DNA from 2 places in the Streptomyces sp. JNUCC 63 genome. Region 1 is predicted to be linked to the other one. Evidence: riboswitches for the same ligand, from Rfam matches in the RefSeq annotation. Region 1 holds a riboswitch; the other holds the start of a gene.
What was found. Region 1 has a riboswitch for cyclic di-AMP ahead of ACX25U_RS34750 (NlpC/P60 family protein). Riboswitches for the same ligand answer to the same signal wherever they lie in the genome.
Positions count from the first base shown of each region.

Region 2: it holds a riboswitch for cyclic di-AMP, as region 1 does, so the genes downstream of both, ACX25U_RS14860 (transglycosylase SLT domain-containing protein) here and ACX25U_RS34750 (NlpC/P60 family protein) in region 1, are expected to answer to the same signal.

Region 1 covers NZ_CM135963.1:7,513,273-7,520,528, forward strand. Annotated here, with positions in the region: gene ACX25U_RS34735 (hypothetical protein) at 1-272, shown strand, start outside; gene ACX25U_RS34740 (PP2C family protein-serine/threonine phosphatase) at 167-763, opposite strand; gene ACX25U_RS34745 (hypothetical protein) at 868-1,077, opposite strand; gene ACX25U_RS34750 (NlpC/P60 family protein) at 1,579-3,165, opposite strand; cyclic di-AMP (ydaO/yuaA leader) riboswitch at 3,174-3,348, opposite strand; partial or broken gene ACX25U_RS34755 (SOS response-associated peptidase) at 3,478-3,804, shown strand; gene tnpA (IS200/IS605 family transposase) at 3,918-4,358, opposite strand; gene ACX25U_RS34765 (RNA-guided endonuclease InsQ/TnpB family protein) at 4,383-5,663, shown strand; partial or broken gene ACX25U_RS34770 (SOS response-associated peptidase family protein) at 5,704-6,105, shown strand; gene ACX25U_RS34775 (AI-2E family transporter) at 6,314-7,256, shown strand, end outside.
Region 2 covers NZ_CM135963.1:3,272,805-3,280,060, reverse strand. Annotated here, with positions in the region: gene ACX25U_RS14880 (M56 family metallopeptidase) at 1-335, opposite strand, end outside; gene fahA (fumarylacetoacetase) at 524-1,735, opposite strand; gene ACX25U_RS14870 (carboxylate--amine ligase) at 1,959-3,197, shown strand; gene ACX25U_RS14865 (HAD family hydrolase) at 3,392-4,198, shown strand; gene ACX25U_RS14860 (transglycosylase SLT domain-containing protein) at 4,227-4,721, opposite strand; cyclic di-AMP (ydaO/yuaA leader) riboswitch at 4,725-4,915, opposite strand; gene ACX25U_RS14855 (polyprenyl synthetase family protein) at 5,401-6,411, shown strand; gene ACX25U_RS14850 (LolA family protein) at 6,709-7,256, shown strand, end outside.

The DNA.
Region 1 (7,256 bases):
TCCGCTCCGGGCACCCGCTGGACGTGTTCGGCACCAGCCGCCCCAGCGACCACCCGCGCGGGCGCGCCTTCGACGTGTGGCAGATCGACGGCCACGCGGTCGTCCACCCCGCCACGCCCCGCTTCCTCGTCGAACGCTTCATGCGGGACGCGGTGGCGGCCGGCTCCTACAACGTCGGCGGCCCTGCCCTCCTGTCCGGCGGCAGCGCCCCGGACCAGTTCTTCAGCGACGCCACCCACCACGACCACGTGCACATCGGATTCCGGACCTGAAAGCCGTCGGGCACGCCCTCGGCGTGACCGATGCCGTCCCACGCGCGCGTGCCGTTCGCGTGCGGCAGGAGGACGGCGATGCCGTCCGTGCGGCGGCCCGCCGGCCAGGTGTGGCCGACGAGGTCGTCGATCAGCTTCTCCAGGTCGTGTGCGTCGGTGTCGGCCAGGTGCTGGGCGAGACCGGCGGTGGTCTCCGCGGCGTCGGTGCCGCGGGCCTCCACGAGGCCGTCCGTGGACAGGGCGAGGACCGCCTCGGGCGGCGGCGTGGCGGCGGTGACGGGGGAACCGGCGCGGATGCCGACGCCGAGCAGCGGGCCGGGGCCGGCGTCCAGCACGCTCGCCTCACCGGGCCGCCGGCGCAGCGGCGGGGGCATGTGGCCGGCGTCGGCCAGTGTGACGTGGTGGCGGGCCAGGCCGAGGTGGACGTACGGACAGGAGACCGGCAGGTCGTACTCCAGGCCGGCGAGCAGCCGGTCGGTGCAGGCCGGCACCTTGTCGGGAGGCCACGCGGCGGGGGACGACCGCGGCGGTATCCGTTCTGCTGCGGGGTCGGCCGGTGGCCGTCGGGCGACGGGCGACGGGCGTCACCCCGCCGTCAGGCCAGTGCCACCATGAGCGCGGCCACCACGGTGAGTGCTGCCAGAGGCACTATGAACAGGCGCGCGCGTTCCACCCAGGCCGGCCGGGCGCAGCCGCGGAGCCAGGGACGGTCGTCGCCGTGCGCGGCGCCCGGTGCGGCGAGGTCACGGACCGGGCCGAGCAGCGAGCGGCACCAGGGGCAGTCGCTGTCCTCCCACGCTTCCACGCCGCGCTCAACGACATGCCCGGGTCCGGGCAACGCCCACGCCCACCATCGTGATGCCGCCGTCACCGGGCCGTGAGCAAGCGGTGCCCCGAGCGGCCCGGGCCAGGCCTCGGGAAACGGCCCGGTGGCCTCCCCGGCCGGCCTCACAGGCCCGGGAGCCCACGGGGTACGGGCACCGCGGGCACCTTGGGCAGCGCCCCGGCCGACGCTCCCCGAGGCACCTCGCCGGACCCGACGCCCCACGGCCGCAGCAGCGGCGTACCGGGCTCGTGTTCGGGTGTGCCCGGCCGCAGGCGAGGCGGGTGGACGGGGGACGGGTGGTCGCAGGGCCCGCTGGTCGGTTCCACGGCCCGGGAAGAGCTGTCCATGCCGGAGCAAACGGCGCGTACGCCCCCCGCGTACTCGTCGCACTCCGGCGTCTCACCGCATCAGGTGAGGACACCCCTCGAACGGCGGCCTCCGCTCATGCGACAAGCTGCCCGGCAGGGGGCCCGGAGTGGCTCAGGCGGGCCGTATCGCGCTGTGGATGGCCTGCGGGCCGGCGAAGAAGATCGACTCCTCGCGTATCGACGCCCCCGGGCTCGGAGCGTGGACCATCGTGCCGCTGCCGGCGTAGAGGCCGACGTGGTTGACCTCGCTGTAGAAGAAGACCAGGTCTCCGGGCCGGAGGTCGGCGAGCTCGACCGGTGTGCCGGAGCCGGCCTGCTCGAAGGCCGCACGGGGGAGCGCCACCCCGGCGGCCCGCCAGGCGGCCTGGATGAGGCTCGAGCAGTCGTACGAGTCCGGCCCGGTCGCCCCCCAGACGCACGGCCTGCCGATCTGCGCGCGGGCGAACTCGAGCGCCTTGGCGGCCTTCCTCTCATAGGCCGAGGCCGGTGTCTCGGCGACGCCGAGGGAGGCGGCGGCGTTGTCCACGGCCGCTGCCTGGCCGACGGCCTGGCTGGCGTCGAAGAGCGAGTTCCCGTCCAGGGGCGGGGTGGTGTCGAACAGCCCGGTGGAGTGCTGCTGCCACTGCGCCGCTCCCTGCTGAGCGGCGTGCCGGGACAGCAGCTCACGGGCCCGGGTGAGCTTGGCCTGCAACTGGCCCTTGGACGACCTCGGCACCGGCTGCCGGCGGCCGGCCACCAAGACACGCGGCGCGCCGGACGCCTGCGGCCGTGTCTCGGCCGCGGGCGGAAGCGTCCCCACGGACCCGAAAGCCGGCCCCGCGGGACCGACGGCCGGCGACTCGATCGGCCCGGTGGGCCGGGGCTCCGTGGGCCCGGTGCCGAGTACGTCCATGCTGCCGGTGGGCGGAGGCTGCATGGACCGACTGGACAGCGCGTCCAAGGCCCCGGTGGGCTGGGGTTCCATGGGCCGGGTGGTGAGTGCGTCCATGGTGCCGGTGGGCTGGGGTTGCATGGCGCGGCTGGTGAGTGTGTCCATGGCACCGGTGAGTTGGGCCTGTGTGGACCGGGCAGCCGGTGCCTCCATGGTCCCGGTGGGCTGGGGCTCCACGGTGCCGGTCGGTCGGGGTTCCATGGACCGGGCGGTCAGTGCCTCCATGGCCCCCGTGGGCTGGGGTTCCATGGACCGGCTGGTCAACTCCGCGACGGGAGCGGCCGACGTGGCGGCAGGTGGCGCCGCGGGCAACTCCCGTACTGGCGGGGCCGGTGCGGCGGCCGTGGGGCCGGCCGGGAGCTCGGGTGCCGGTCTGGTCTGCGCCGGACCCGCGGTCAGCTCCAGCCGGGACGGCCTGCTCTTCAGCCCCAGTTCCTCCAGAACGTCCTCCGGACGCCTACTCGGCTTCTCCGTACGGGAGTTGGCCCGACTCGGCATGCGGTCGGGCGGCAGGACCGCCGGAACGGTCGGGCCCAACTGGGCGCGCGCCGCGTCGAACCACTGCCTGGCCACCCGGTCAAGGGCCGGATCGGATCCCCGGGAACTGCCCCACACCCCCGAACCACCCCGCGCACGCCCGCTCTTGCTCATCGCGCGGGTGGCGTTGAAGTTCCCCGTGGCGCTCTCCGCCTGGTCGTAGAGGCTGCTGATCCGCTGCCGCACCTCAGCGCGGCTGGGCCTGTCGTCGCTCGGTCGTTCCGGCGCCAAGGAAGACGCACTCCTTCCATAGCCCGCCTGCCGAGTCAGCTGTCGGGTTCGGGCGGACGTTCTGTGGAAGGCGTGCCCTACGGCCCTTGTCCGGAGGGACAGTTGAGCCGATTCACCCCAATGTCGGTTGGGTCCCCGGCTCCGGTTGCCGTGGGGGCGTACCGGACTCGGCGGAGGTCGCACGATCCGACGGGACTCGCCGGAGGCAATCGTGCGGCCTGGACGTCAACTTAGCGAACGTGTGTGCCTCGTGTGAAGATTGAAGTGCGGTATGTCCGATACGTAAATGTGACCTTCCCCGGATGAGGCCCCATGTGCGGTCGTTACGTCTCCACCCGCAGCCCTGAGGACCTGGTCCAGCACTTCAGGGTCACCGAGTGGCGCCCGGAGGAGGCGCTGGAGCCCAGCTGGAACGTCGCCCCGACCAACCGGGTGTGGGCCGTACTGGAACGCGCCCCGCGAGAGAACCGTGAGGCCGCCTCCGCGCGCAGGGAGCTGCGGCCGCTGCGCTGGGGACTGGTCCCTTCCTGGGCGAAGGACGCGCGGATCGGCGCCCGGCTGATCAACGCACGGGCCGAGACCGTGCACGAGAAGCCCGCTTTCCGCCGCGCCTTCGTCAAACGCCGCTGCCTGCCACCCGGCCCGACGGCGCCCCCATCTACCTTTGATCTTGCGCAGTGCGCCGTCCTCCAGGGCGGTGGTGAAGCGCATCTTAAGACTGTTCTGGCTCGCACCGTGGGCATTGGTCTGCACTATTGACCTCGGCTCACGGGGCGCTGCTGATTCTCGATGTACTGGCGTACGGCGGTGAGTGGCGCTCCTCCGCACGATCCGGCGAAGTAGGAGCCGGACCAGAAGTGCCCGCCCCACAGATGCCGGCGCACGTGCGTGTCGTATTCCTTGCGCAGCAGCCGGGCGGAGACGCCCTTGAGGGAGTTGACCAGCTTGGAGAGCTGGACCTTGGGCGGGTAGTGCACCAGCAGGTGTACGTGATCGTGCTCGCCGTTGAACTGCTTCAGCTCGGCCTCGAAGTCCTCGCACACCTCCCGCATGATCTCCTCGCACCTGTTGAGCATGGCGTCGGTGAAGGCGCCCCGTCGGTATTTAGTGACAAAAACCAAGTGAACGTGCAGGTTGTAGACGACGTGACGTCCGGTGCGCACATCGGGATTCGGATTCCATCGCGGTGACATAGACCAAATGGTAAGCTGACGACTGTGAGTCAAGAAGCCTTGGTCAAGCGGCAGTTCGGGCACCGCGCCCGGCTTGCGCTGTCGCCTGCCGGGGTGTCGACGGCCGACGCCCAGGCGCATGCGGCCCGTGCGATGTGGAACCTGCTGCACGCGTGGTGGCAGACGATGCCGAAGGACAAGCGGACCCTCGCGAACGCCGACGCCGCGATACGCCAGGCCCGCAAGGACCTCGATTTCCTTGCCGTTCTGCCCGCGCAGGCCGCGCAGGCGGTGCTGAAGACGTACGTCCAGGCATGGAAGAACTGCTGGGAGGGCCGGGCGGACGCCCCGAACTTCAAGGGCCGGTTCCGGTCCGTGATGAGCGTGGACATTCCGCAGGGCCGGGACTTGAACATCAAACGCGTGCACCGCCGCTGGGGCATGGTCAACCTGCCCAAGATCGGCCGGGTCCGATTCCGCTGGACCAAAGACCTCCCCGTCGGGAAGTACGCCACCACCGAGAACCGGATCACCGGAGCCCGGCTCATCAAAGACACGCTCGGCTGGCGCATCGCCTTCCGCGTGACGACCCTGGCGCCCAGGCCCGAGGCTCACACCGGTCCCGAGGTCGGTATCGACGTGGGCGTCACCGTCCCTCTCGCCCTCTCGGACGCTACGACGTACCAGCACGGCGAATGGCTGACCGAGAAGGAGAAGGCCAAGCTTCTGCGCTTGGAGCAGCGCGCCGCCCAGCGCAAGAAGCACCGCGAACCCGGCGAGCGCACCTCGCGCCGCCTGCACCGCACCTATGACCAGATCGCCCAGCTCCGAGCGAAAGCCAAGCGACGGGCAGCGGACTGGCAGCACCAGACGACCACCACCATCGCCCGCACCTACAGCACGGTCGTGGTCGAGGCACTCACCATCACGAACATGGTCAAGTCGGCTCGGGGCACCGTCGAAGAGCCGGGCAGGAACGTCGCCCGGAAAGCCGGGCTGAACCGCTCCATCGCCGCCGAGGCGTGGGGCCGTACGGTCACGATGCTGACGTACAAGACCGCCCGACACGGCGGCACCCTGGTCAAGATCCCCGCCCCTGGCACCTCCCAGCGCTGCTCAGCCTGTGGTTTCACCACTCCGGGCAGCCGGGAGTCCCAGGCCGTGTTCGTATGCAAGAACCCGGACTGCGGCTGGTCGGGCAACGCCGACCACAACGCGGCCCGGAACATCTTGCACCTGTACCGGATCGGCCTCATGGCGATCCCGGCTGCTGGAAGAGCAGTCGTCAGGCGCGCTCGCCGCGTCAAGCCTCCCACCGCAAGGTAGGGCGGAATCTCCCCCCGTTCACGGGGGGAGAACGCTTCAAGAATGGCAGCAGGTCACGTCCGGAACGACCGGCAGGACCCGTAAGCAGCCGTACTTCATCAGCCCCGAGGACGGCCGGCTGATGGCGCTCGCCGGACTGTACGAATACTGGCGCGACCCGGAGGTGAAGCGGGACGACGACCCCGCCGCCTGGCTGACGACCTGCACCATCACCACCACCGAGGCCACCGACGCCGCCGGCCGCGTCCACCCCCGCATGCCGCTCGCCCTCACCTCGGACCACTACGACGCCTGGCTCGACCTCCGCCACCAGAACCCCGACGAGCTGCGGGAACTGCTGAGCCCCCCGGCGGGCGGGCATCTCGGCGCCCGGCCCGTCTCCCCGGCCGTCAACAACGTACGCAACAACGGCCCCGCCCTGCTGGAGGAGACCCCGCCGTGACAGGCCGACCCACCGCGGCCACCCGGCCTCGCGCAGCGCCGTACGCCGGACGGGCACCCGTTCCCCCGGATGCCCCCGACGACCGCCCGGCCGGGCGAACCGCACCCGTGCCCCCGCCCGACCAGCCCTTACCGTGCTCTAGACACGACCGTCACAGCTGACGTGGCGACGGTCCCGACGTGACGGCCGGTCGGAAGCGGGAGGCGCGGTGGCGGATGCGGGCGGTCCGGCGCCCGGGCGGGGCCGCGGGCGCCGGGCGGGCGGCGTGGTGCCGGGCAGCCGCCCGGCGCGCCCCGTACGCCTCCCGCCGCGCGCCCGGCCCGCTCCCGCCGCCACGAAGGCCGAGCGCACGGTGCCCTGGCTGCGCGTCGCCGCCGCCTATGCCTGGCGGCTCATCCTCGTCGGCGGCGTCGTCTACGGCGTCTTCACCGTCCTCGGCCGTTTCCAGCTCATCGCCGTGGCCATCTTCCTGGCCCTGGTCATCACCTCGGTCCTGCGCCCCCTGACCGACCTGCTGAACCACCTCCTGCCACGACCGCTCAGCGTCGCCGTCGCCCTGGTCGGCAGCCTGCTCGCCCTGCTCGCTCTGCTCGGCTTCGTGGCCAACGTGGTGGCGGGGGAGTCGGCAAAGCTGGCGAGCGAGTTCGGCGGCGGCATCCACCGGATCGAGCAGTGGCTGCAGCGTCCGCCGTTCCGGATCAGCCAGGGCAGACTCGCCGGCCTGCAAAAGCAGGTCCTGTCCTACCTGTCCGCGCACCGCGCCGGCCTGGTCAGCAGGGCCCTCAGCGGCTTCGGCCGGCTCGTGGAGCTGGCCGCCGCGGGCGGCCTCGCGCTCTTCTCGTCCGTCTTCTTCATCCACTCCGGCGAGAGATTCTGGCGATGGGTGAGCGAGGAACTGCTGCCCCGCGGGGCCCGGCCGACGTGGGACCGGGCGGGGCAGGCGGCCTGGCGGGCCTTCGCCGGATACACCCGCGGCATCATCATCGTGGCCGCCACCAACGCCGTACTGGTCGGTGTCGCCCTGCTGGCGCTGCGCGTACCGCTCGCGCTGCCACTGATGCTGCTGGAGTTCTTCGCCGCGTTCGTGCCGCTGGTGGGGTCGCCGGTCGCGCTCGGTGTGGCCACGGTGGTCGCCCTCGCCGGGCGCGGCC
Region 2 (7,256 bases), 4.2 Mb from region 1:
TCGCGGGCGAGCATCGCGGTGGTCCAGGCGGCGCCGCAGGCCAGCAGCAGGGTGAGGCCGGCCGTCCAGGCGGGCGCCACCGAGAGGTCGTACGCGGCGGTCACGGCCGGCGGCGCCGGGGCGAAGACCCGGTCGTGAACGGTGCGGAAGACGGCCGCGGTGCTCAGCACCAAAGCGGCGAGGCAGCACAGCAGAACCGTGGCGACCAGGCACTGCCACACCCACAGCGCGACGACAGGCTCCCGTTCGGACCACGCCGCCCGGGTCAGCGCGCGGGGGACCGGCACGGCGGCCGTCAGGGCGACGGCGCCCAGCAGGAGCAGGCAGACGGTCATTGCCACGGACTCCGGATCCTCGTCGGAGGTGGGCGGGTGTCGGGGTCGTGCGGTGGTGAGGTGGTGGGGTGCGGCCGGCCGGCGCGCCGGGCGCGCACGGCCTGCCGCCAGTATGACGGCCACGGGTACCGGGGGTCAGGGGTCGGCGGCAACCGATTCCTCCGCCGCACCAGCCACAGGTACCTCCGTCACTCCGACACGACCCGCCCCGTCACCTCCCCGAGCCCCACCCGGGCACCGCCCGCGCCCGGAGCCCAGGCCGACAGCGTCACCACGTCCCCGTCCTCCAGGAACGTCCGCTTGCCGTCCGGGAGTTCCAGCGGATCGCGGCCGTTCCAGGTCAGTTCCAGCAGTGAGCCGCGTTCGCGCTCGATGGGTCCGCTCACCGTGCCCGAGCCGTACAGGTCGCCCGTGCGCAGCGAGGCGCCGTTGACCGTCAGGTGGGCGAGCTGCTGCGCGGCCGTCCAGTACATGGTGGAGAACGGCGGCTCGGACACCACGTGACCGTTGATCGCGACGGAGATCCGCAGGTCGTAGCCGCCGGGTTCCTCCGCGGAGTCGTCCAGATAGGGCAGCAGCGGGTGCGTACGCTCCGGCGGAGCCACCCGCGCGTGCTCCAGCGCGTCCAGTGGGGTGATCCACGCCGACACCGACGTGGCGAAGGACTTGCCGAGGAACGGGCCGAGGGGGACGTACTCCCAGGCCTGGATGTCACGCGCCGACCAGTCGTTGAGCAGGCACAGCCCGAAGACGTGCTCACGGAAGTCGCCCAGCGCCACCGGCTGCCCCATCCGCGACGGAACGCCCACCACGAAGCCGACCTCCGCCTCGATGTCCAGCCGGACCGACGGGCCGAACACCGGTGCCGGGTCCGTCGGAGCCTTCCGCTGGCCCGAGGGGCGTACGACATCCGTGTCCGAGACCACCACCGTCCCGGAGCGGCCGTGGTAACCGATCGGCAGATGCTTCCAGTTGGGGGTCAGCGAGTCCGCGGCGTCCGGGCGGAAGATCCGCCCGACGTTGCGGGCGTGGTTCTCCGAGGCGTAGAAGTCGACGTAGTCCGCGACCTCGAAGGGCAGGTGCAGGGTCACCGAGGACAGCGGGTGCAGGAACGGCGCGACCGCCTCCTGGTGGGACGGCACCGTCGCCCACGCCGTCAGCGCGCGCCGCACGTCCGACCACGCGGTGCGGCCGGCGGCGAGCAGCGGATTCAGGGTCGGCCGCGCGAGCAGGGCGGCGTACGGCGAACCGAGCGCCCGCGCCGCCGCTCCCGCGTCGAGCACGTGGTCGCCGAGCCGGACGCCCACGGTCCTCTCCGGTGACCCGGCGCGGGAGAAGACGCCGTAGGGAAGGTTGTGCGGGCCGAAGGGGTCGCCCTCGGGGACCTCGAAGGGGGGCATGGGTACTGCCTTCCTTTCCCGTTGTCCACGTACTTTCCACGTGGTCGCGCCACACGTTACGGGGCACTGCCGCTCTTGGGCAGTGTCTAAAGAGTTTGCAATGTCCGAATTGGTCTTGTGGGAGGCGTCAATTCCGGCTTAGCGTCCTTGGGGGCGCGGACGGGGTGGGTCCGCGCCATAGGGGGGACACGTGGGGGGACCCGTGGCCAGGAATGCCGTCAGTGTGCCTTTCCGGGCCGACCGTGACGTACCGGGCCTGATCGTGAAGTTCGGGGACTATCCGCTGCACCATGGCGGGGTGGGCGCGATCCGCAGCCTGGGCCGTCTCGGCATCCCCATGTACGCGATCACCGAGGACGCGTACACGCCCGCAGCCTCCTCCCGCTATCTCAAACGTGCGTTCGTCTGGCCGACACGGGGCACGGAGGAGGCGGACCATCTGGTGGAGGGCCTGCTGCGGATCGGCCGCCGCATCGGCCGGCCCACCGTCCTGGTGCCCACGGACGAAGAGGCCGCCGTCCTGATCGCCGAACACCAGGACGAACTCAAGAGCCATTTCCTCTTCCCGCGCGTCGCCCCCGACCTGCCGCGCCGGCTGGCCAGCAAGCAGGGCCTGCACGAGATGTGCGTGGAGCACGGCATCCCCAGCCCCGCGGCCGCCTTCCCGCAGTCGTACGACGACATCGTGGCGTTCGCCGACCAGGCCCGCTTCCCGGTGGTGGCCAAGAACCGCGAGGCGTTCGTACGGCGCAGCAGCCCCGCGGTGAACGGCACCACGAAGATCACCACCCGCGAGGGCCTGCTGACCCTCGCCCGCGACTGGGGCGAGCGGCCCGGCGTGATCCTCCAGGAGTACCTGCCGAGGGAGGAGGCCGAGGACTGGATCGTGCACGCCTACTTCGACCAGGACTCGACCCCGCTCGCGATGTTCACCGGCGTCAAGGTCCGCTCCTGGCCGCCGCACGCGGGGATGACGGCGAACGCGTACGTCGTCGACAACCCGGAACTCGCCGACTTCGCCGCGCGTTTCATCAAACAGATCGGCTACACCGGCATCATCGACCTCGACCTGCGCTTCGACCGGCGCGACGGACAGTACAAGCTCCTCGACTTCAACCCGCGCATGGGCGCCCAGTTCCGGCTCTTCGAGAACGAGTCGGGGGTGGACGTCGTGCGTGCCATGCACCTCGACCTGACCGGTCGCCCCGTTCCGGAGGGAGAACAGCGCGCTGGCCACCGGTACGTCGTGGAGAACATCGACCTTCCCGCCCTCCTCGCCTACCGCCGCAGCGGCTATACGACGCCGCACGCGCCGGCGAAGGCGAGCGGGACGGAGCCGGCCTGGTTCGCGGGTGACGACCCGCTGCCGTTCCTCACGATGCTCGCGCGCTTCGTGCGGCCCGGCGCGAAGCACCTCCACCAACTGTGGCGGACCAACCGCCGCGGCAGCACGACCGGTTAGGGCAGCCGGCTCTGCGACTGCTCAAATGCCTTGCGGCGGCGCTCGGTTGGACAATTCAAGAAATTCCCTGTCCGGGACACCGAAGCGCCCGCCCGGACAAGGAGAGTTGGGGAAGACGGCCGGAACAGCCGTGCCCGTGGCCGTCGTCCGGTTCCCGTCGAGTCGGCGGGGCGGCGGATCCGTATTCTCTGATCATGGCCCCTCCCCTCGCGTACGCCCTCATCGCCACTGACCTGGACGGAACGCTGCTGCGCGGCGACGACACCCTGTCCGAACGGTCCCTCGCCGCGCTCGCGCGGGTGGCGGCCGCCGGTGCCCGGCACCTCGTGGTGACCGGACGGCCGGCGCCGAGGGTGCGGCCGCTGCTCGATGCCCTGGGCGCCACGGGGCTCGCGGTGTGCGGTCAGGGCGCACAGGTCTACGACGCCGCCACGGACCGTCTGCTGTGGTCGGTCACCCTGGACCGGGAGCCGGCCGAGACCGCGCTGGGCAAGATCGAGGCCGAGGTGGGCGAGGTGTACGCCGCCGTCGACCAGGACGGCGTCGACGGGCTCACGCTCATCGAGCCGGGGTACCGCATGCCGCACCCGACCCTGCCCGCCGTACGGGTCGACCGGCGCGACGACCTGTGGCGTACGCCCATCAGCAAGGTGCTGCTGCGCCATCCCGTGCTGTCCGACGACGAGTTGGCGGCGGCGGCGCGCAGTGTGGTGGGCTCCCTGGCCACGGTCACCATGTCGGGTCCGGGGACCGTCGAACTCCAGCCGTGCGGCATCACCAAGGCGACCGGGCTGGCGCTGGCCGCCGAACACCTGGGGCTGGGCCGCGAGAGCGCCCTCGCCTTCGGCGACATGCCCAACGACATCCCCATGTTCCAGTGGGCCGCCCGGGGTGTCGCCATGGCCAACGCCCACCCGGAGCTCAAGGCGGTGGCCGACGAGGTCACGCTGTCGAACGAGGACGACGGCATCGCCGTCGTCCTCGAACGATTGTTTGACTAGCCGGAGTGTGGACCGGCCCGCGTGTCCGTCAGTAGGCGCCGTTCACCTTGTCGATCGAGCCGTACCGCTTGGCCGCGTAGTTGCAGGCGGCGGTGATGTTCGCGACCGGGTCGTAGATGTCGTACGAGGTGCCCGGGACGTGGTAGGCCTTGAAGGTCGGGTCGATGACCTGCAACAGACCCTTGGACGGGATCCCCTTGGCCGCGTTGGAGTCCCAGAGGTTGATGGCCCGCGGGTTGCCGGAGGACTCGCGCATGATGTTGCGGTGGATGCCGTTGTAGGTGCCCGGGATGCCGTTCTTCTTCATGATCGCCAGGGAGGCCCGGATCCAGCCGTCGAGGTTGTTCGGGTAGCCGATGCCCGTGACCGTCTTGACGGTGGTGCCGCCGACCGGGGTCGCCGCGGACGCGCTGGTGGCGCCGAGGAGCGGCACGGCGAGAACGGCGGCACCCGTGCCGGTGACGGCGAGGGTGCGGACAGCACGGGCTATGCGGGAACGGTGGCGCTGACCCTTTGCAGGCATGGGGAATTTCCTCTCCGTCGCCTGCGAGGTGAGCTGTCGGGTTCGGGCGGGGAGGTGCCCGGCCGCGCCCTTGAGGGCACGGCTTCACCCCGAGCCGTTCCGGCACGGCGTACGACACAGGACGTACGACGCCCGGCCCGGCGACTTACCTGGGTCCCCCGCTCCTGCCGTGAGTGACTCGATCGATGGGTTCACGGGCGGCGGCAGGATTCGGCGTCCGCCCGTCGGCCGGGAACGTATGCGAGAGCGCATGCCCGGAACAAGGGCCGGATTCACGGATCGCCCTGGTTGACCTTGATCTGAGGTGTATGAGGTACTTGATCCTTTGCGTCTGTCAAGGTTCAACTGGCGTACAGGCAAAGGGAAAGTCAAGTCGACCGGGGGAAAATGGACAGGGAGGCCGGCGTGACTCAATTCACGGTTTGGCGACACGAGGAGCAATTGTGACCAACAGGAATTGAAACCCTAATAAGGGTGAATCGGGCCGCACGGGTGAGTGCCCGTATGGGCCGCGTGGCAGGCGCGTGATGGTGGTCACGTCGGGTGATGCCGCCCGGCCCGTATCGGTGGGCGCTATCGGTGATCGAAACTTGACCGGATACGCTGACTTGAGTGATGGCAGCGACCTATCGACAAACCGTGTGACCGCCAGCTGACACCAGCAGACAGGAGACCCCTCGTGACCGTCGTCGGGCCGTTCGGGCTGAACGTGCGGGACCAGGCTCTCGAAGCCGATGTCCAGGCCGGGATGGCGGCTGTCGAGGAAGGGCTGCTCGAGGCCACCAAGAGCGAGGTCCCGTTCATCACGGAGGCCGCTCAGCACCTCGTCAGGGCAGGCGGAAAGCGGTTCCGGCCACTGCTCGTGATGCTCGCGGCCCAGTTCGGCGACCCGTACGCGCCGGGGATCGTGCCGTCGGCCGTGGTCGTGGAGCTGACCCACCTGGCGACGCTGTACCACGACGACGTGATGGACGAGGCCGCGGTGCGCCGCGGCGTGGCCAGCGCGAACACCCGCTGGGGCAACTCCGTCGCCGTCCTGACCGGCGACTTCCTGTTCGCCCGGGCCTCGCAGATCCTCGCCGACCTCGGACCGGAGGCGGTCCGGGTGCAGGCCCTGGCGTTCGAGCGGCTGGTCACCGGGCAGATCCTGGAGACGGCGGGCCCGCAGGAGGGCCGGGACCCGGTCGACCACTACCTGGACGTGCTGGGCGGCAAGACCGGGTCGCTGGTGGCGGTGTCGTGCCGGTTCGGCGCGATGATGTCCGGTGCCGACGAGACGGTCGTGGACGTGCTGACGCAGTACGGCGAGCGGCTGGGCGTCGCCTTCCAGCTCGCGGACGACGTCCTGGACATCGCCTCCGACTCGCACGAGTCCGGCAAGACGCCCGGCACGGATCTGCGGGAGGGCATCGCCACGCTGCCGGTGCTGCGGCTGCGCGAGCGCGCGGCCCGGATGGGGCTGGCCGAGGACGTCGCCCTGTGCGAGCTGCTGGACTCCGACCTGAGCGACGACACGCGGCACGCCGAGGCACTGGCGGCGCTGCGCACGCACCCGGCGCTGGAACAGGCCCGCCGGGACACCGTGCGCTACGCAGAGGAGGCGCGGGCCGCGCTGGCTCCGCTGCGCGAGTGCGGCGCGAAGGCCGCGCTGACGGACCTGTGCGACGCGGTGGTGCACCGGGCCGGCTAGTGCCCTGTCCGGCGGATCGAGCCGGTTTCGGGCCACGGGGCCTGTCAGAGCTCCAACTGCTCCATTCGGGTGGCGCTCCCCACCCCGACCCTTACGGGGTGACGGAGGCGTCGCCCTTTTCGTGTCATACCGCAGGAGTACACGAGTTGGCTCCGGGGGTTGACGCCTCCTCGTGGCCGATTTGGTCAGATGGAATCCACGGACAACACCACTGCTCACCGATTCGGGTGAGAATGGCGGCTCGGGGTGGACCCAGTGCGAAGGACAGCCGCCGCCGACGACGGAGGTAGGGCACACATGGCACCGTACGAATCCGACGACAGCATGGGCGCCGGGGAGGCCGACGGTCTGCACTCGGGACGGCGCAGGGCCGCGCGCTACGTCGTCCCGGTCGCGGTGGTGGGGGTGGCGGCGGCGACCATCGGGCTCGTCCCGGCACTCGCCGACTCCGGCAACCCCGACCTGCCGAAGATAACCGCGCAGCAACTCATAGAGAAAATCGCCCGGTCGGACGTCCAGCAGCTGTCCGGCACGGTCAAGATCAGCACCGACCTGGGCCTGCCCGACCTCGGCGGCCTGGAGAGCGGCCTGATCTCGGGCGCCGGCAAGGGCGGTGAGGGTTCGTCGGCCGACCCGACGTCCAAACTGACCGAACTGGTCTCCGGCACGCACACCCTGCGCGTCGCGACCGACGGCCAGGACCGGCAGAAGGTCTCGCTGATCGAGAGCGCGGCCGAGTACAGCCTCATCCACAACGGCAGGGACGTCTGGGGCTACGACAGCAAGTCGAACGAGGTCTTCCACGGCACGGCGGCCGACAGCGGCAAGAAGCACAGGGACGACAA